DNA from 4 places in the Paenibacillus sp. EKM10P genome. Region 3 is predicted to be linked to each of the others. Evidence: predicted binding sites of a transcription regulator. Region 3 holds the regulator's gene; each other region holds the start of a gene.
What was found. Region 3 encodes Rex, which represses fermentation and respiration genes when NADH is low (regulators of the CRP and FNR family bind a similar motif). Its sites were predicted from a motif close to TTGTGAAATATTTCACAA; they were not measured.

Region 1 (5,002 bases), 160 kb from region 3:
TCGACACAGTATCTTGCTAAAATGCCTGATATCACACGTGTAGCCATTATCACTGACCCTATGATGGTGAAACTCGGATATGTGGACCGTGTCATCCATTATTTGCACCAGCGTCAAACACCGGTTGCTATTGAAGTGTTCTCCGAAGTAGAGCCAGATCCATCGACAGTTACGGTAGAGCGCGGTACTGAAATGATGAGACGTTTCCAACCGGATTGCATCATCGCACTCGGCGGCGGTTCGCCAATGGATGCTGCTAAAGGCATGTGGATGTTCTATGAATATCCGGATACTGATTTCAATAACTTGAAACAAAAATTCATGGATATCCGTAAACGGATTTACAAGTACCCACGTCTGGGTCAAAAAGCACAATTTGTGGCTATCCCTACAACTTCGGGTACAGGTTCGGAAGTTACATCGTTTGCAGTTATTACGGACAAAAACCTGGGCAACACGAAGTACCCGCTGGCTGACTATGAGTTGACTCCTGATGTGGCAATTATTGACCCTGTGTTTGTATATTCGCTGCCTAAAACTGCTGTAGCCGATACAGGTATGGACGTTCTGACCCATGCTATCGAGGCTTATGTGTCTGTAATGGCCAATGATTATACAGATGGTCTGGCAATTAAAGCTATTCAACTGGTATTCCAATACCTGGAGCAATCGGCTCTGACTGCTGATAAGCTGGCTCGCGAAAAAATGCATAATGCTTCTACACTTGCAGGTATGGCGTTTGCTAATGCATTCTTGGGGATTAACCATAGTCTCGCACATAAATGGGGCGGACAATACCATACAGCGCATGGCCGCACGAATGCTATCTTGCTGCCGCACGTTATTCGCTACAATGCGAAAAAACCGACAAAATTTGCATCGTTCCCTAAATATTCGCACTTTGTTGCAGATGAGCGCTATGCAGAAATCGCACGCATACTGGGACTGCCTGCACGTACCACTGAAGAAGGGGTTAACAGCTTAATTGACGCGATCCGTAAGTTGAACAAAACACTCGGTATCGAGGAATCGTTCCAACAACTTGGTTTCGATCCAAAAGACTTTGAATCACGTGTAGATTATTTGGCTGACCGCGCTTTTGAGGATCAATGTACAACTGCAAATCCAAAGCTGCCGCTGGTTACTGAATTGGCTGATGTATACCGTAATGCCTTCTACGGACGCTTTGATCAATAATATAATAGTATGAAGAGGCTTGTAACTAAGCATTTTCCTATACAATACCAATGCAGGCTCTCTATATAGAGAGCCTCTTGGTTTGGGAAGGGAGGTGAACGGCAAGGCTAGAGGTATATGCGTGAAGCTAGGGAAAATAAAGTGACAAAAATCACTCATATTGTGATTTTTGTCACATACTACACTCTATCATTATTCTACAATAAGAGTGTAAGAAAGGTCCCGACACTGAGCGTAAGGCATCGGTGAAAAGGCCGGGCTCAAGAAATAGTTTAAACGTGAAAAAAATCACAAGTCCGGAAGACCAAACAATTTGGAGGGATTTACATGTCGGTGATTGAGAGAGAATTACAAGAGCAACAATCTGGCTGGAGAGGTTTTAAAAAAGGAAAATGGACTAAAGAAGTTAACGTCAACGATTTTATTGAAACAAATATCTCACCTTATGTGGGCAATGAAGAATTTTTGGTTGGTCCTACCGCCAATACAACTGCATTGTGGGAAATTGTATCTGATCTTACTAAAAAAGAGTTGGCAAACGGCGGCGTTCTTGATGTAGACGTAAATACGCCATCCACCATTATTTCACATAAACCAGGCTATTTGGACAAGGACAAAGAACAAGTTGTCGGCGTACAAACAGATGCTCCATTCAAACGTTCTTTGCAGCCGTTTGGTGGAATTCGGATGATGATCGATGCTTGTAAAGCCTATGGTTTTGAAGTGCCACAAAGCATTGTTGACATTTTCACTCATATTCGTAAAACACACAACCAAGGTGTATTTGACGCTTATACAGATGAAATGAGAGCAGCTCGTAAAGCTGGCATCATTACTGGTCTGCCAGATGCATACGGTCGTGGTCGTATAATCGGTGACTATCGTCGCGTAGCTCTGTATGGTGCAGACTTCTTGATCCAAGATAAAAAACTTCAATTGAAAAGCCTTGAAGTTGATTCCATGGAAGAAGACGTAATCCGTCTGCGTGAAGAAATTTCTGAACAAATTCGTGCTTTGAATGAATTGAAACAAATGGCTGCTGAGCACGGTTTTGATATTTCTAAACCAGCTAACAATGCAAAAGAAGCTTTCCAATGGGTATATTTTGGATATCTTGCAGCGATTAAAGAACAAAATGGTGCAGCAATGTCCTTGGGACGTGTATCTTCATTCCTTGATATTTATACTCAACGTGATCTTGAGGAAGGTGCGATGAACGAAGAACAAGCTCAGGAACTGGTCGATCATTTTGTTATGAAACTGCGTATTGTTAAGTTCCTGCGTACACCTGACTACAACGAACTGTTCAGTGGTGACCCAACTTGGGTAACAGAATCCATTGGTGGTATGTCTGTCACTGGAGAAACTCGTGTTACCAAAAACAGCTTCCGCTTCTTACACACACTGTACAACTTAGGACCTGCTCCAGAACCTAACTTGACTGTACTGTGGTCAGAAAAACTGCCTGAGGGCTTTAAAAAATATTGTGCAAAAGTTTCTATTGAAACTAGCTCCATTCAATATGAAAATGACGATTTGATGCGTCCAATCTACGGCGATGATTATGGTATTGCTTGTTGTGTATCCGCTATGAGAATCGGTAAACAAATGCAATTCTTTGGCGCTCGTGCCAACTTGGCAAAAGCTCTACTGTATGCCATTAACGGCGGTAAGGATGAAAAATCCGGCGTTCAAGTAGGACCTGAGTTCCCAGCCATTACAAGTGAAGTGCTGGATTACGAAGAAGTGTTGAGCCGTTTCAAACCTATGATGGAATGGCTGGCAAAACTGTACATGAACACTTTGAATGTTATTCACTATATGCATGATAAATATAGCTACGAACGCATTGAAATGGCGTTGCATGACCGTGATATTCTTCGTACCATGGCTTGTGGTATTGCGGGTCTGTCAGTTGCTACCGACTCCTTGAGCGCCATTAAATATGCAAAAGTTAAACCAATTCGCAACGAAAAAGGAATTGCTGTTGATTTTGAAATCGAAGGCGAATATCCTTGCTACGGTAACAATGATGACCGCGTAGATACTATCGCTGTAGAACTGGTAGAAAGCTTCATGAGCATGATCCGCAAACATAAAGCTTATCGTAATGCGGTTCCTACTCAATCTGTACTGACCATTACTTCCAACGTGGTATACGGTAAGAAAACAGGTACAACACCTGATGGACGTAAAGCAGGCGAACCGTTCGCACCAGGTGCGAACCCAATGCATGGTCGTGATAAAAAAGGTGCTCTGGCATCTCTGAGTTCCGTAGCCAAATTGCCTTATGAACACAGCTTAGATGGTATCTCGAATACCTTCTCCATCGTGCCTAAAGCACTGGGTAAAGAAGAAGAAACACGCAAAACAAACCTTGTTTCGATGATGGATGGCTACTTTGGAAGCCACGCACATCATCTGAATGTCAATGTGTTTGCTCGTGAACAACTGTTGGATGCAATGGAACACCCAGAAAACTATCCACAACTTACGATTCGTGTTTCCGGTTATGCCGTTAACTTTATCAAGCTGACTCGTGAGCAACAATTGGATGTTATTAACCGTACTTTCCACGGTACAATGTAAATAAGTTTTACGTATCAAATAATACACTGACGCACGCATAGCGGATGCGGGAAGGATGATGCAACATGTTGAAAGGTCACATACACTCATTGGAAACCTTCGGGACCGTAGATGGTCCCGGCATCCGCTTCGTGCTCTTTATGCAAGGATGCTTGTTGAAATGTCAATATTGCCATAATCCGGACACTTGGGCCTTAAATGAAGGTAATCCGATGACGTTAGAAGAAGTATTGGCTGAGATTGAACCATATTTAGCCTATTACCGTTCTTCGGGAGGCGGATTAACAGTTTCCGGTGGAGAACCGACATTACAAGCTCATTTTGTAGCAGAGCTGTTTAAAGAAGTGAAACGTCGCTGGAATTTGCACACGACATTGGACAGTAACGGCTTTAATGATGCAGGTCGTATCCATGATCTACTGGACGTAACGGATTTGGTACTACTAGATATTAAGCACATTGATAACGACAAGCATATTAAGCTTACAGGCAAATCCAACGATCGTATGCTAAGTACGGCCCGCTGGTTGTCTGAGCAAGGGCGCAAAATGTGGATTAGACACGTATTTGTACCGGGTATCCATGACGACGAGCAAGATCTACTCAATTTGGGACGGTTCATTGGAACGTTGAACGGAGTCGAGAAATTCGAAATTTTACCTTACCATCAAATGGGTGTTTACAAATGGGAAATGCTCGGCAAGGCGTATCCGCTGGAGGGAGTTCCATCTCCTACAGATGAAGAAGTTCAACGTGCTTACCGGCTCATTGAAGAGGGTCGTCTGGAGACTGCAGGAACGAATACTGCTTGCCGTCCATCATAATGTTGTAGTAAGTTTTGCAAAGCAAAAAATGAGTATACAGCGTGCACCAGTATTAAACGGTGCACGCTGTTTTAATTTGTCTTGAAATATTTAAGATAAAAAAACTTTTTTAGGCTGCGACTTGAATCGGCTTGTTCTTGCTCTGCTCACTTCTTAGTTTTCAGAAAAACGTTTCATTGTTATCTAAGTTCTTGTATTTAAAGGTAATTTTCAGTACCTGATTAACATTGATAGATACAATGAAAATTTACTAAAATATGTACTTAGATTTCACAGCACGAACTTTCGGTCGAAGTATATACAGTAAATAAATATAAAATTTATGCTACTGAAACTGAAGAGAATCATAATAGTCTTGTTTTATTGAAATTTTCAATATTTTATGAATTTTT
Region 2 (5,002 bases), on a different contig from region 3:
CACGGCTCCTACAATATCAATCAGTTCAGCGTCCGTTTTTACTTTACAGAGTGAATCAGCCAACCGTGCTTTAATACCGCCGTTTCCACCGATAAAGATCTCCCAGCCCCCGTCATTGCCTACGATTCCGATATCTTTTGTACATGATTCCGCACAGTTGCGTGGACAGCCATTAACTGCTAATTTGAATTTTGCTGGGAAATCCAGTCGTTCAAATTTCCGTTCCAGCACTTCTCCCATTCCCATCGAATCCTGTGTACCAAAACGGCAAAATTGCGATCCAACACAGGTTTTAACCGTACGAAGTGATTTCGCGTAGGCATATCCTGAAGGCATATCGAGTTCTTCCCACACTTTAGGCAGATCTTCTTTACGGACACCAATCAAATCCAGCCGCTGTCCCCCAGTTACTTTAACGACTTTAACGTTGTATTTAAGAGAAACATCAGCTATTTTCTTCAGATCCTCTGGAGTCGTTACACCGCCGTACATTCTTGGCACCACTGTAAACGTTCCGTCTTTTTGAATGTTCGCATGCAATCGCTCATTTACAAAGCGGGAATCTCCCTCATTTTCATAGGTATCTGGGTTAATCATCCCTAAATAATAATTCAGCGCCGGACGGCATTTGGAGCATCCTTCATCATTATGCCAACCCAGTACATTCATCACTTCACGCGTAGTTGTCAGCCCTTTGGTTTTGATTGCTTCCACAATCTCATCTCGGCTCAATGTTGTGCAACCACAGATTCCTTGCTTGGCTGACGTCTTGAAGCTGTCTCCAAGAACATATTGCAAAATTTGCTCAACAACTGGCTTACATCCACCACAGGAACGCGTAGCTCCGGTGCATGCCTTAATTTCATCGACTGTGGTTAGTCCATTTTCATTAATTGCATCCACAATCGCCTTTTTAGTTACACCGTTACAGCCACACACAATTTCGTCATCGGCCATCGTTTCAGCGGATGATGTTTTCGCCCCGTGATTGCTGCATCCAGTACCCATGAGCTGTCCATATATTTCATCTGTCATTGGCGTTTGCTGACGCACATATTTTTGAAGACTAGCAGATTCGCTCACATCGCCGAACAGTACAGTCCCCACAATTTTATTATCACGAAGCAGCACTTTTTTGTATGTGCGCTTCCACTCATCCTTTGCTACAATCACCGTATGTTCAGGCTGGGTTATGAATTCGCCAGCTGAGAAAACATCCACCCCTGAAATTTTGAGCTTGGTGGAAACTACCGATCCTGCATAACCTTCGGTATCCGCGCCTGCCAAATGTTTGGCAATTACACTTCCCTGTTCAAACAGCGGAGCTACCAGACCGTAGCAGACCCCACGGTGTTCAACACATTCCCCTACGGCATATACATCCGGCAAGGATGTTTTCATCAAATCATCGACCACAATCCCACGGTTCGTTTCCATACCACTTTCCACAGCTACCTGGATATTAGGCTTGATTCCGACGGCCATTACGACCAAATCCGCTTCCAGCTCACTTCCATCCGAGAAGCGCAATCCTTGTACCCGATCTTGACCGTACACCTCCGCAGTTTGCATTTGCATAGCAAACTTGATTCCCTGGCGTTCCAGTTCTGCTTTCAACATCGCAGACGCTTCCCGGTCCAGCTGACGTTCCATCAAATCTTCCATTAAGTGAACGACCGTAACATCCATTCCTAGGTTGACCAAGCCTTTAGCTGCCTCCAGCCCCAATAGACCTCCGCCAATGACAGCCGCCTTTTTATAGGTCTTTGCCGCTTCCAGCATGGCCGAGCAATCGGCGATATCCCGGAAACCAATAACGCCTGGTAATTCTTTACCCGGAATAGGCAGAATAAACGATTGTGAGCCGGTAGCTACCAAAGCCACGTCGTAGTCAATTTCCAGTCCGTCTTCGGTGCGAATCTTCTTGTGCTCACCGTCGATGCTTTTAACCATTTTTCCTGTATATAAAGTAATTCCTTGATCCGCATACCATTGCAAATCGTTCAGTATAATATCATCTATTGTTTTACTACCTTCCAACACATAAGAGAGCATGATCCTGTTATAGTTCGGATGCGGCTCACTTCCCAGGACTGTAATTTCATATTTATCTGTTAATTTTAAAATTTGTTCGACCGTATTGATACCAGCCATCCCGTTCCCTATAACCACAAGCTTCTTTTTACTGTTTATCATATACCGGTTCCTCCATTCATTCGACGATACTCCCTATCCGACGACATCTCCAACGTTCCTATGAAATTCTGTTTATGCTTCTATTTTAATACAGCAGATAGGTCTATATGTGATTTCAATCACAATGTAGTTAAAATTATGAATATTTAGGGATTTCCCTATTCTATTTCAAGGGATTAAGGTAAGGACCGGAAATCATAGCAGCGTCATCGAATGAATCTTTCCAATTCATGCGTAAATACAACCGTTATAAGGAATACTTTATGAACAACTTGTATCTTAAGGGAGAATGAATTGAATTGCTTGGAGGTAATCATCATGTGGTCTAAAATCATTTCTTATTTTCCTAGCTGGAGTACACTCTTTCAAGCCGGTCTCGCGTTGATTATTCCTTTAGGAATTTATTATATTAACACCTCGATTTATTCGTTTGTCGGCAGTAAAGGAGCCAAATCCAAACATAACGAAGGTCCCATGGATCAGCAGCATGAACCGAGCTCTAAAATTACAGGAAATTATGATTCCGACTTACAGGCAATTCGTGAAGCTATAGGCGAAAATAGTGATGTGCATTTTCGTGAGTTTATGGTGAAGAAATTTCATGCTCGGTCCATGTTAGTCTTCATAGATGGTATGCAGGATGAAAAGCTTATGAGCGAGCAGGTATTAGAGGTCTTGATGTTTGAGGGCCAGCAGGGTCAGGATCAACAGGAACAACCGGAAGGGTTAAGTAACTCTTTTATAAAAGAAAGCCTGATGCCACTTACGCAAATTAGTGAAGTTACCCGTATGGAGGAACTGTACGAGTTCATCCTTTTAGGTCATACCGCCCTATTAATTGAAGGAATGAAGGAAGCGCTACTGGTGGGCCCTCCTAATGGCACTATTCGCTCCGTCAATGAGCCAACTTCTGAAGCATTGCTTCGGGGTCCCAGAATCGGTTTTACGGAAGTATTGAGTGAAAACACTTCGATGCTTCGACGCCAAGGCTTAAATAAAAGTCTGGAAATGAAGAAATTCCAAGTGGGAAGCAGAATCAAAAAGGATCTGGTTATCGCGTATATAAAGGATATTGTGAATCCGGATCTGCTTGAAGAAATAAGCCGCAGAATATCAAAAATAGACATGGATTTTTTACCTGAATCTGGGTATGTGGAACAACTTATCGAAGACAATTATTTAAGTCCATTCCAACAGGCTCATAACACAGAGCGTCCCGATCGTGTCATTAATGCTTTGTTGGAAGGAAGAATTGCGATCTTACTGGATGGTACCCCCTTTGCACTTATTGTCCCGGTGACCTTCAGTATGCTGCTTCAATCTCCCGAGGATTATTATGAGCGATGGATTCCCGGGACACTATTACGTCTGCTACGATTTAGCGGGGCTTTTATAGCGCTTATGGGGCCTGCTCTGTACATTTCTTTTATATCGTTTCATCCCGGTTTAATTCCGACCAAGCTGGTCATTAGCATTATCGAAACCCGTGAAGGCGTCCCATTCCCATCCGTTATAGAGGTCATGATTTTGGAAATCTCTATCGAAATTCTACGAGAGGCCGGCATTCGCCTGCCCAAACCCATTGGCCCTGCGATGGGCATTGTGGGAGGCTTGGTCATCGGCGACGCAGCTGTAAATGCGGGCATCGTTAGTCCATTCCTAGTGATTGTGGTTGCGGTTACTGCCATTTCATCGTTTTCGATACCGACATACAGTGCGGGCATTACCTTGCGTCTTTTGCGTTTTGTCGGAATGCTCTTTGCAGCAATCCTCGGCATGTTTGGGACCATATTGTTCTTTCTGTTAATTTGTATCCATCTAACGAAGTTGAAAAGCTTTGGCGTGCCGTATGTAACTCCCTTTTCCCCTATGCGACCAAGCGATTGGAAGGATTTATACATCCGGGCTCCTATATCTCTGATGAAACGAAGACCTGTCATGATGAAAACGCAGCAACGCAAACGCAGATCATGATGCCCAATAACGAAGGAGGAGCTACTGTGTTTAGACGCTCTGATGATAAGATCACAACGAAGCAGGGGGCTGTATTCCTGACCAATACCGTATTGGGCGCAGGGATCTTGACACTGCCGAGAGGTGTAACTGAACAGGTACAGACTCCTGATGCATGGCTTTCTGTCCTCATCGGTGGAGGTATTGTCATATTCGTCGTCTGGATTATGGTGAAATTAAGTCAGCAGTTCCCCGGGAAAACCGTGTATCAATACTCCAGAAGAATCGTGGGCACAATTCCGGGTGGAATTTTAAGCGTGCTACTGATCCTATACTTTATAATCATAGCTGGCTTTGAGATTCGGGTTTTAGCTGAAGTGACCATGTTTTTCCTACTTGAAGGAACCCCCGTTTGGGCGATTGTGATTCCATTCATCTGGGTAGGGAGTTATTTGGTTTTTGGAGGCATTAATCCCATCGCGCGGCTGTACCAAATTGTACTTCCAATCAGTCTCTTCTTTCTGCTTTTCTGTTTTCTCTTTAGCTTAAGAATCTTCGAAATTGATCACCTTCGCCCCGTATTGAGTGACGGAATATTACCCGTCATCAAGGGGCTAAAATCAACTATTCTTGTCTTCTCTGGATGTGAAGTTGTCATGACACTGGTCGCTTTTTTGCAGCACCCCGAAAAAGCATTTAAGGCCATGGTAGTGGGCATCAGTATCCCTTTAGTTTTGTATTTTTTGACTGTAGTTATGGTAATCGGCGGGCTATCAGTAGATTCTACTGTGACAAGTACTTGGCCTACCATTAATTTGATGCGCAGTTTTGAGATCCCCGGATTTCTTTTTGA
Region 3 (5,002 bases):
TAGCTATGAACACTTGGTGATTGATGAGGCACATCATCTAGAGGAAGTAGCTGGTAAGCACCTGGGCATGCATATGAAATATTTCACACTCGTGCATACGCTGACTCGATTGTTCAAGGACAGCAAGAATGGGCAATTGCCTTCGTTACGTCAGCAGTTGGCAAAATCGGGGCATGAGAAGTCGACGGAATGGGCCTCGGTCATTGATCAGTTGTACCCACTTGTGTTAGAGGTTAAGGAAACTTGGGACCTACTAAGCGATAAGCTGTTTGGCATGTTGCCGGAGCGAACTGATGCCACACCAGGTGAAACGGGGCAATTTTCTTCGCGTCTCAAACCGTCAGCCAAGCCTGCAAAGTGGGATCAGGCGGCGGCATTGGAAAATCAGCTTTATGTAACATTGAGCGAAATTTTGCGCAAGGGCGACAAGCTGATGCTGGATGTCAAGGAAGAACATGACGATTATGCGGCGGATAGTCTCATTACAGATATCACGGGTCTGCTTAAGGATTTGGCGGGGATTAGGGAAAATTTGCGCTTCTTTATACGACTCGATGATGAAACAACCGTATATTGGCTTGAAGCGAGTGGACAATTCCGTAGTAAATCATTGCAATTTTATGCGGTGCCCGTCGATGTGAGCCGCCAGTTGAAAGAAATGTTTTTTGACAAAAAAAGAAGTATTATTCTGACATCTGCTACTTTATCGGTAGATAAATCGTTTCAGTACATGACCGATCAACTCGGTTTGCAGGAGGCCGCAGATCAAGGACGATTAATGACGTCACAGCTCCCATCACCCTTTAATTATAGGGATCAGGTGTTGCTGGTCATTCCGCGAGATTTTCCGAGTGTGAAGGGCAGTGTAGGAGATGCACATTTTGTAGAGATGCTCGTTAGCTCTCTAGGAGCGACTGCCCAGGCGACGCGGGGGAGAATGCTCGTTCTGTTTACTTCCTATCGGATGCTCCGGCAAGTGTATGAGCCGCTCAAAGAGGCGTTAGCGTCCAGCGATATTACCGTGTTAGGACAAGGTGTGGACAGTGGGAGTCGCAGCAAGCTAACCCGCCGTTTTCAGGAAGCGAAAGCTTCTGTATTGCTGGGAACCAGTAGCTTCTGGGAAGGCGTCGATATTCCAGGGAAAGCTTTGACTTGTCTGGCTATCGTTCGCTTGCCGTTTCAACCGCCCAACCACCCGTTACTGGAGGCTAAAAGCGAGTTGCTCCAGCAGCAGAAGAAGAATCCATTTATGAAGCTGTCTGTACCACAAGCAGTTATTCGCTTCAAACAGGGATTTGGGCGATTGGTACGTACAGCGAGCGACCACGGAGTCGTCATCGTTTACGATACGCGTGTGATCGAATCCTATTATGGAAAGCACTTTTTGTACTCGTTACCGGGACCAAAAATGGAGCATATGCCATCGGAGCAAATGGTGCCCCGCATCGCTGAATGGCTCCAATCCGCCCCGGAGACAGAGGCACAACGGACGGACACTTAAAGTCCGTTACAATTAGGGGGAGCAAGTATGAAATCAGATAAAATTTCAGAGGCTGTCGTACGGAGATTACCCGTATATTTACGTTATCTGAATGCACTGCACAAACGGGAGGTGGCTACGGTCTCTTCTCAAGAGCTGGGACAGAGGTTAGATTTGAATCCGGCCCAAATTCGTAAAGATCTTGCCTATTTTGGCGATTTTGGTCGGAAGGGCATCGGTTACGATGTTTCTTATCTAATCGAGAAAATACGCCATATCCTGAAAATCGACCAGCAAATTAATGTAGTATTGGTCGGAGCAGGTAATCTGGGTCAAGCCCTATCGAACTATAATGCTTATTTAAAAGACAATATGAAGATTGTGGCGGTTTTTGATGCGTTCCCGGATAAGGTTGGGACCAGAATCAATACTTTGGTCGTACAGCCGATGGATGAACTGGAAGCGACTGTGAAAGAAAAAAATATACGAATCGGGATTATTACTGTACCTGATTTTGAGGCACAGCACGTAGCTGATAGGCTGATTGAGAGTGGAATTGGAGCGATTTTGAACTTTGCACCTATCATTCTCAAGGCACCGGCTAACATTCGGATACATGCCACAGACTTTACAACTGATTTGCTTAGCCTCGCTTATTATCTGGAGGACGGAAAGGAAGAAGCACAATATGACAGTGAATAAATGGATGATTAAAAACGGCTCGTTTGCCGTGAATGGACCCGAGGCTGGGGTAATCCATGGTTTTATGATTGTGGAGGATAGCCGTATTACTTACATTGGCGAGACTTTGCCTGCGGGTGAGGAAGAGACAGAAGCAATCGACGGCAAGGGGTTATTGTTTTTACCTGGTCTGATCAATACTCATGGTCATGCGGCGATGTCTCTGCTGCGAGGGTATGGAGATGATTTGGCACTTCAAGTGTGGCTTCAGGAAAAAATGTGGCCTATGGAAGCCAAGTTTACATCTACGGATGTGTACTGGGGAACTTCTTTGTCAGTGCTGGAAATGCTGAAAGGTGGAACCACGACTTTCCTGGATATGTACGATCATATGGATGAGGTGGCTCGTGTAGCTGAAGAGTCGGGCATTCGTGCAAGCTTGATGCGTGGAGCCATTGGACTCTGTTCAGAAGAAGAACAACGGATCAAGCTAGCTGAGGCCGTGACTTTTGCGCGTAACTGGCATGGAAAAGCAGACGGACGTATCACAACAATGATGTCTCCTCATGCCCCATACACATGCCCGCCTGCGTTTATTGAGAAATTTGTTCAAGCAGCACATGATCTCGATTTACCATTGCATACGCACATGTCCGAGACGATCGCCGAAGTTGAACAAAACGTACGCGACTACGGCTTGCGTCCAGTTGCACACTTAGATAAGCTTGGCTTTTTCTCCCGTCCTTCACTTGTTGCCCACGGCGTTCACTTGAACGACGAAGAAATAGCTTTGTTAGCGGAACGAGGTGTGGCGGTATCGCATAATCCAGGCAGCAACTTGAAGCTGGCAAGTGGTGTAGCTAGAGTGCCTGAATTGCTGCGTGCAGGAGTTACTGTTTCACTCGGAACAGATGGTCCTGCCAGCAATAATAACCTGGATATGTTCGAGGAAATGCGTCTGGCGGCACTCATTCACAAGGGAGTATCTGGCGACCCAACGGCAGTTCCTGCAAATGAAGCACTACGTCTGGCAACAGAGTATGGTGCAAAGTCGATTGGTTTAAAAGAGGTAGGAGCGCTGGCAGCAGGCAATAAGGCTGACTTTATCGCGCTAGATCTGGATCAGGCCCATTTCTTGCCGCGTACAGATCTTATTTCTCATGCCGTATACTCTGCAAGTGCCAAAGACGTGGCTCATGTGTGGGTAGACGGCCGTCAGGTTGTGAAAAATGGCGAATGCCTGACGATGGACGAGGAACGTATCAAACATGAGGCACAAGCCGCCTTTGAAGGGCTGCTGTCGCGCTAATTTAGGTGTCACATCCCCTTAGAGAGGAAGCACAGGTTTGAAAAATAAGAAGAAATGGATAGCGGTCGCCATTTTGGCCGTAATACTGATCCTGGTCAGCATTTTCTGGTATTATTCGTATGTTACTCAAGACCAGGTGGCTGAGAAAAATGCCGCTATCATGAAGGCCAAGCAATCAGGTGGTCTGGTTAGCACGACTCAGACATGGAAGTCTGTGTGGGATCAGATATATTGGGTAGTTCAAGGAAAAAACGCACAGAATGAAAATATAATGGTGTGGGTTCCTTTTCAAAAAATGGAGGGGAAACCTAACATACCTGCCGCAGATCCAAGCGGTGTTCATACCGAGCTGATGAAAAACGGAGTCGACGAGCAAAAAATGACAGCGATAATTCAGCAGCAACTTCCAAATGCAAAAATTGTAAGGCTCCAACCGAGTGTGTTCAATGGCGAATATGTATGGCAACTGTTTTACGATGATGAAAGCCATCACCACTATACCTTTTACCGTTTCTCAGATGGAGCATCGACGGGGATAAAATATACTTTGCCTAATTACTAGCGCGATGTTAAGAGTGTGGATCGGTGGCTTGGGAGTACCCAAAAGCGTTAGGAGCGCTGCGTAGTCCATTTGATCTTACGATCGCTTCGCTTCTGCAGATTCAAGTGTTCCACTCCGCTGGCTGACAGCTATGGGGCCACTCCAAATAACTTTTATACTCAGTCTATATAGCTTGGAATGATTGAAAGTATTAGAAAAAGACGCAAATACGATTTAATTCGTATTTGCGTCTTTTTACTTAATGCTCCGCAAAGCTGGACTAAAAGCCAGAAGCATCTTTTTGCCTTATCACAACTCCTCCACACATTGCCTTCGATATTAGATTTACGTTATGATATACTATATTTTATAAGTGATAGACAAAAATGATAGATAAATGAGTTGCTGATCATTATAAGATCATGCAATTTGGTTGTTTGTTGACATTCGTCCCGTTTCTTCTGGGTTTTACATTTTGAGAGGAGGATGTTGTTTGAAATTGCGTGCAGTTCCTATTGTTGTGGCGGCCGTTTTGGCAGCCTTGTTAATGTTTGGAGGATGGTTCATTTACCGTCAGGTTACAATGCAAAGTCCTCTGGAAAAACTGGTATCTCAATATCCAGGCGTGACAAGCGCTCAAATAGATATTAAACAGGATCAGGTGGTATTGAAACTAGATCTCAAACCGCAGGCGGATGTGGCCGGATTAGTCGATGTGGTTAAGCAAAAAGGGCAATCCATCATTGGCAGCCGCACCATTAAGCTGGATATCGCAGATCGTTCCAATTCAGCACTGAATCAATGGTGGTCTGAGGCTATGTTTCCTGTAGCCGAAGCGATGGAAAATAAAAAGTATACTCAAATTTCATCTACAGTTGAGCAGATGAAAAAGAAAAAGACAGGTATCAAGGCTGATACCGATATGGATTCGAACAATGTCTATATCCGACTCAGCGAAGGCAATGCGACGAAGTTTATCGTTTTGCCACGT
Region 4 (5,002 bases), on a different contig from region 3:
TGTATCCTCCGGGCTCGTGCCGCCCTTAAACCCCATAACGGATGCCCAGCCTTCATTCCCAGCCACGCTACAAATCGTCTGATCCAGCTGGCTTGAACCCAGTGCATTGAAAAAGCGACGATCCATTCCATCCACACTCAATACGCCCATATTGCCATAAAAGCTGTAGGGGAGTATGGATTCCGGTCCATCCGTACGTATCAGCTCCTTGAACCGACCTGTAATGGTATCGACCGCTTCCTCCCAGCTAATTCGTTCAAATTTCCCTTCCCCTTTGGCACCTACACGCTTCAACGGATAAAGCACCCGATCCGGATCATATACGCGCTCGGTCATATTGCGGACTTTGTTGCATATAGCCCCTTTGGTAATGGGATGATCCGGATTACCAGTCACCTTGACTATCTTTCCATCTTCCTTGTGAAGCAGGAGCCCACACGTATCCGGGCAATCCAACGGGCATACAGCCGGAAAAATACCATTCTGCTGCTCCGTCATCCGCTGTCCTCTTTGTAGATTTTGTTGAAGTGTGGCCTCAAGAGGCGCGCTATTGCGATGATCCATGGTTAAATGCTCCTTTCCGTTACCGTTTCCAAAAATTACACTGTTCTTATCATATCTACAGCTTTGGCCTATGGCAAGAGAAGGATTTTACCACACAGCAGTTCTCCAAAATATAAAAAAATCCGCCTGCTGCATAGAGCAAAACGGATTTTAAAAAGTATAATTATTTTTTTATCATTCTGTTTCATCATTACATACCCAGGGTAAAAGAGATCAAGGCATTATGGACGAGAGCACACTCATCCTCCATGCCAAATCATGGACCACTCCCAAAAAAATCCGCCATGACAGGTTTCGTTCCCCCGGGCCTGTCATGGCGGATTTGCTTTGTTTATTGCTTCATAAAGTAACGTGATTATGCATGATCACTCAACGGCTTGGATGTAACTGAAGAAGTAGTTTGAGGTTCATTCACGGAATGTGTGTTAGCTTGAGTTTTTTTCAGATAGGCCAGCCAGTAGGCTCCAGCCACAAACAGACTGCCTCCTACCAAATTCCCCAACCAGACCGGAATGAAATTCATAACATACTCTGCCCACGAAAAATGACCTGCAAATATAGCCGCCGGAATGAGAAACATATTGGCAACAACGTGCTGGAATCCAATAGCAACAAAGGCCATGGTCGGGAACCAAATTCCCATAATTTTGCCGCCGATAGAGTCTGTGCTATATGCCATCCATACAGCCAGTGCTACGAGCCAGTTACATCCTATACCTGATATAAAAGACTGCAAAAAGCTTTCATGCAGCTTATGTCCTGCCATATCCACCACTTTATCCAGGTAAGGACCCGTTTCGGTCAAGCCTAGAACATGCCCAAAGAAAAACGCAACAAATAATGCACCTGCAAAATTACTGAGCGTAATAATTGCCAAATTACGAAGCATGGCTCCTGTCTTAATTCGTCCTGCCCATCTCGCCAAAGGGACTGCCATCATATTGCCGGTCAGCAATTCCCCACCAGCTATCAAAACTAACACCAGACCTACAGGGAACACCGCAGCTCCAATAAAGGTAGCAATGCTTCCCCATTCTTTAGGTGCACTTGCAATAACGCGTATATCCAGCAAAAACCCGAGTGCAATAAATGCACCTGCCAAAAATCCCAATACCACCGCCACAGTCCACGGGTTGTTCGCCTTGGCCACTCCTGTTTCCACCGTCTTTTCGGCAATTTGCCCCGGTTTATAGCTTGCCATCTGCCCCCGCTCCTTTAATATCTTTTAAACAAAATATTCTTCTTTCATATTTTATTTAAAATCAGTGATTTTGTTTGTGAAAAAAATCACTTTCTCAGCTATAAAAAAAAACAGCCCTCGAAAAAGGACTGTCTTTCTATTTTATTACATCTACTGCTACTGCGCTGCTATGCGCTTTACATTTAATTGTATTCTTCCTTTTCAACGGCTTTCAAGAACCAAAGTACTCCGCCCAGACCGATGGCTGCGACAACTACAAGAAAAAGGATATAAAACAAACCCATTATCTACTTCTCCCCCTAATCCTTATGCTCTCTATATTGTACTATAAGGATTCATCCGTACGCTTTCAGATTGTTGACAAACTTATGAACAATGTCACAGACAAATCGGATTATACAGTAACTGGGTTCCGTTCGGATAGTGTAGGCAATGCCTGCAAACCTGCCGCGTTCAGGAAATTCCAAGGCTTGTTATAGTGCGGCTGGAAGAAGAAATCGACAAAGGCCAACTGATCAATGGTCATATGATTTTGAATGGCTACAGACAGGGTGTTAATGGATTGCGTCAAATCGACCTTCGACATAATTTGTGCCCCAACAATTCTCCGTGTCTCCTGCTCATATACAACCTTCAGCAACACCTTTTCAGAAGTTGGCATAAACTCAGGACGGTAGCTGTCCTCAATGGTTACAGCTTCTACAGTCATCCCCTCGTCCGTTGCTGCGGCTTCCGTCATTCCTGTTCCTGCAATATTGTCTTCGTAAATTTTGATACCCGAGGTTCCTTGTGTTCCCATGTAGGCAATGGTAGGTTGTACCAGATTACGTGCCACCAGCGTACCCATACGAACCGCATTGGTCGCCAATGGGATATAAGCTGTTTTGCCGGTCGGATTATAACGAATTGCACAACTGTCGCCTGCTGCAAACACGTCTGGGCAGCTACTTTGCATATAATTGTCCACAATGATCGCACCGTTAGGCAACATATCTACCTGACCTTTGAGCAGATCCGTTTGAGGTCGGAAACCGATACAGAGTATAACAAGCTCTGTTTCATATTCTCCTTTGGAGGTCACGACCTTACTTACTTTACCGTTAGTCCCCTCAAAACGACTTACTGTCTCGCCAAGTACCAGCTTAATGCCATGTTCTCTCAGGGAATTCTCAATCCGGTCTGTATACTCATGGTCTAAATACTTATTCAATATACGATCAGCACTGTCGATCAGTGTTACGTTCTTACCGTTCATTTGAAAAGCTTCTACCAGCTCAACACCAATGTATCCAGCTCCCACGACAGTAATGTTCTGTACGTGCTGGGCTTTCTCAATGATTTCATTCGAATGATTATAGTTTTTGCAGAGCAAAATATGATCAAGTTCAATGCCTTCCAGCTTCGGAATAATTGGCCACGATCCAGTAGTCACAATCAATTTATCAAATGTATCCGTAAATTCCTCACCTGTTTGGAGATTACGTGCATGCAGCGTCTTGCCCGCTGTATCTACACTCGTTACCTCATGAAGCATCTTGGTCACTACACCCATATCAGCCAGTTGATCTGGGGACGAATAAAACAATCCGTGCGGATCTTTGACGACACCACCTACATACAGTGCAATACCACAAGATAAAAATGAAATATTGTCATTACGCTCATAGACCGTAATTTCGGCATCCGGATAACACTTAGCTGTGTTGACTATGGCTGCCGTACCTGCGTGTGTACATCCGATAACTGCTACTTTCATGTTGAATTCCTCCTTGGTGTGTGGGCATAAAATGTATAATAATTGTGAATACTTTCACTTAGATAACTCGTTGCTTCTTGTGATTTATTTCACTTCATGCGCTTATTATAGTGTGATATTTTTCACATTACAATAGCTTTTTATGATATTCACAATTTGTCCACATTTTAAAAGGCAAGGATATCTGAACTCAGCCGTTTGCTGAAATCTTTTTTTGCTCCATTCAGTTTTCCCTACCTGCCTCTTGATTATGCTCCTGGAACAGACTTTCACACGATACGTCAATCTTTAGGCAAATGCGTATGTAGGGAATAAAAAAAGGTCCGTTTCCCCTAAGACAAGCGGAAATCAGACCTTGTTTACACATATACTTTGGAATTACACGAAGCTATTATAATAACTGCTCAATGGCCGTTTTCATCGCTTCCGGTGACTCCTTGGGCTCAAAGCGTCCCACAGGCACACCTTCCCGATTCACAATGAATTTTGTAAAATTCCACTGAATTGTACCATCTTCCTGTTCTCCAGGCTGTTGCTTCTTCAAATATTCAAACAGAGGGGCTGTATCTGGTCCGTTCACATCCACTTTAGCGAATACCGGGAAATTAACCCCGTAATTCAATTGGCAAAATTCAGCCGCTTCCTCGCTGCTGCCCGGCTCCTGACCGCCAAACTGGTTGCAAGGGAAGCCTAAAACAACGAGTCCCCGATCCTTATATTCGTCATAAAGCTTTTGCAAATCCCCATATTGCGGGGTAAGTCCGCACTTACTAGCGGTATTCGCAATAACCAGCACTTTACCTGTGTAAGTTTCCAGAGAAACCTCCTGATTGGCTGGTGTTACGGCATTATATGAATAGACAGACATATAGCATCCTCCTTCATGTCGCTTGGTTTAGGTTCTCAACCTATTTTACCCAAAACGTGACGGACATGCCAATATTCACAAACCCTTACCATGATGCTGCCACTTGGCGCACCCTCTAACCTCTTGCTGCTACTTGTGGTCTAGCATCACGCCGCTCGGCAACAGAACCCACCGTTTGTTTCTCTTCTACATTCATTCCCTTTACTGCTTGGCTTACCGCAGGCTGACCAGCCAAAGCATACGGAAGACAGAGTGGTACCCCCGTACGAGGATCAGTAACAATATCCGCCTCAATCCCGAACACCTCACGTAGCACATCTGGGGTCATAACCTCCGTCGGGGCTCCTACCGCCTTCGCTTTCCCTTTTTTGATCGCAATCATATGCTGAGCATAGCGGGCTGCGTGGTTCAAGTCGTGCACGACCATAACAATGGTGCGTTCTGCCGAAGTATTCAGATACTCTAGCAGATGCAGCACTTCCAGTTGATGCGCCATATCCAAAAATGTAGTCGGCTCATCCAAAAACAATATATCCGTATCTTGTGCAAGCGCCATAGCAATCCAGGCACGCTGACGCTGCCCCCCAGAAAGCTGATCAATCGGACGATCGTG

Region 1: the regulator Rex is predicted to act here: its motif matches at 1,474-1,491, upstream of pflB (formate C-acetyltransferase).
Region 2: the regulator Rex is predicted to act here: its motif matches at 2,304-2,321, upstream of nirB (nitrite reductase large subunit NirB).
Region 4: the regulator Rex is predicted to act here: its motif matches at 1,840-1,857, upstream of HFE01_RS10340 (formate/nitrite transporter family protein).

What each region holds. Positions count from the first base shown of each region.
Region 1 is NZ_JAALET010000002.1:723,092-728,093, reverse strand. Features, by position in the region: gene adhE (bifunctional acetaldehyde-CoA/alcohol dehydrogenase) at 1-1,197, shown strand, start outside; gene pflB (formate C-acetyltransferase) at 1,525-3,786, shown strand; gene pflA (pyruvate formate-lyase-activating protein) at 3,852-4,610, shown strand.
Region 2 is NZ_JAALET010000011.1:155,517-160,518, forward strand. Features, by position in the region: gene nirB (nitrite reductase large subunit NirB) at 1-2,196, opposite strand, end outside; gene HFE01_RS21195 (spore germination protein) at 2,515-4,170, shown strand; gene HFE01_RS21200 (GerAB/ArcD/ProY family transporter) at 4,197-5,002, shown strand, end outside.
Region 3 is NZ_JAALET010000002.1:567,624-572,625, reverse strand. Features, by position in the region: gene dinG (ATP-dependent DNA helicase DinG) at 1-1,501, shown strand, start outside; gene HFE01_RS07965 (redox-sensing transcriptional repressor Rex) at 1,529-2,182, shown strand; gene HFE01_RS07960 (amidohydrolase) at 2,169-3,470, shown strand; gene HFE01_RS07955 (cell wall elongation regulator TseB-like domain-containing protein) at 3,508-4,032, shown strand; gene HFE01_RS07950 (hypothetical protein) at 4,505-5,002, shown strand, end outside.
Region 4 is NZ_JAALET010000003.1:212,748-217,749, forward strand. Features, by position in the region: gene HFE01_RS10335 (molybdopterin-containing oxidoreductase family protein) at 1-564, opposite strand, end outside; gene HFE01_RS10340 (formate/nitrite transporter family protein) at 920-1,765, opposite strand; gene HFE01_RS10345 (FAD-dependent oxidoreductase) at 2,160-3,521, opposite strand; gene HFE01_RS10350 (glutathione peroxidase) at 3,913-4,389, opposite strand; gene HFE01_RS10355 (ABC transporter ATP-binding protein) at 4,505-5,002, opposite strand, start outside.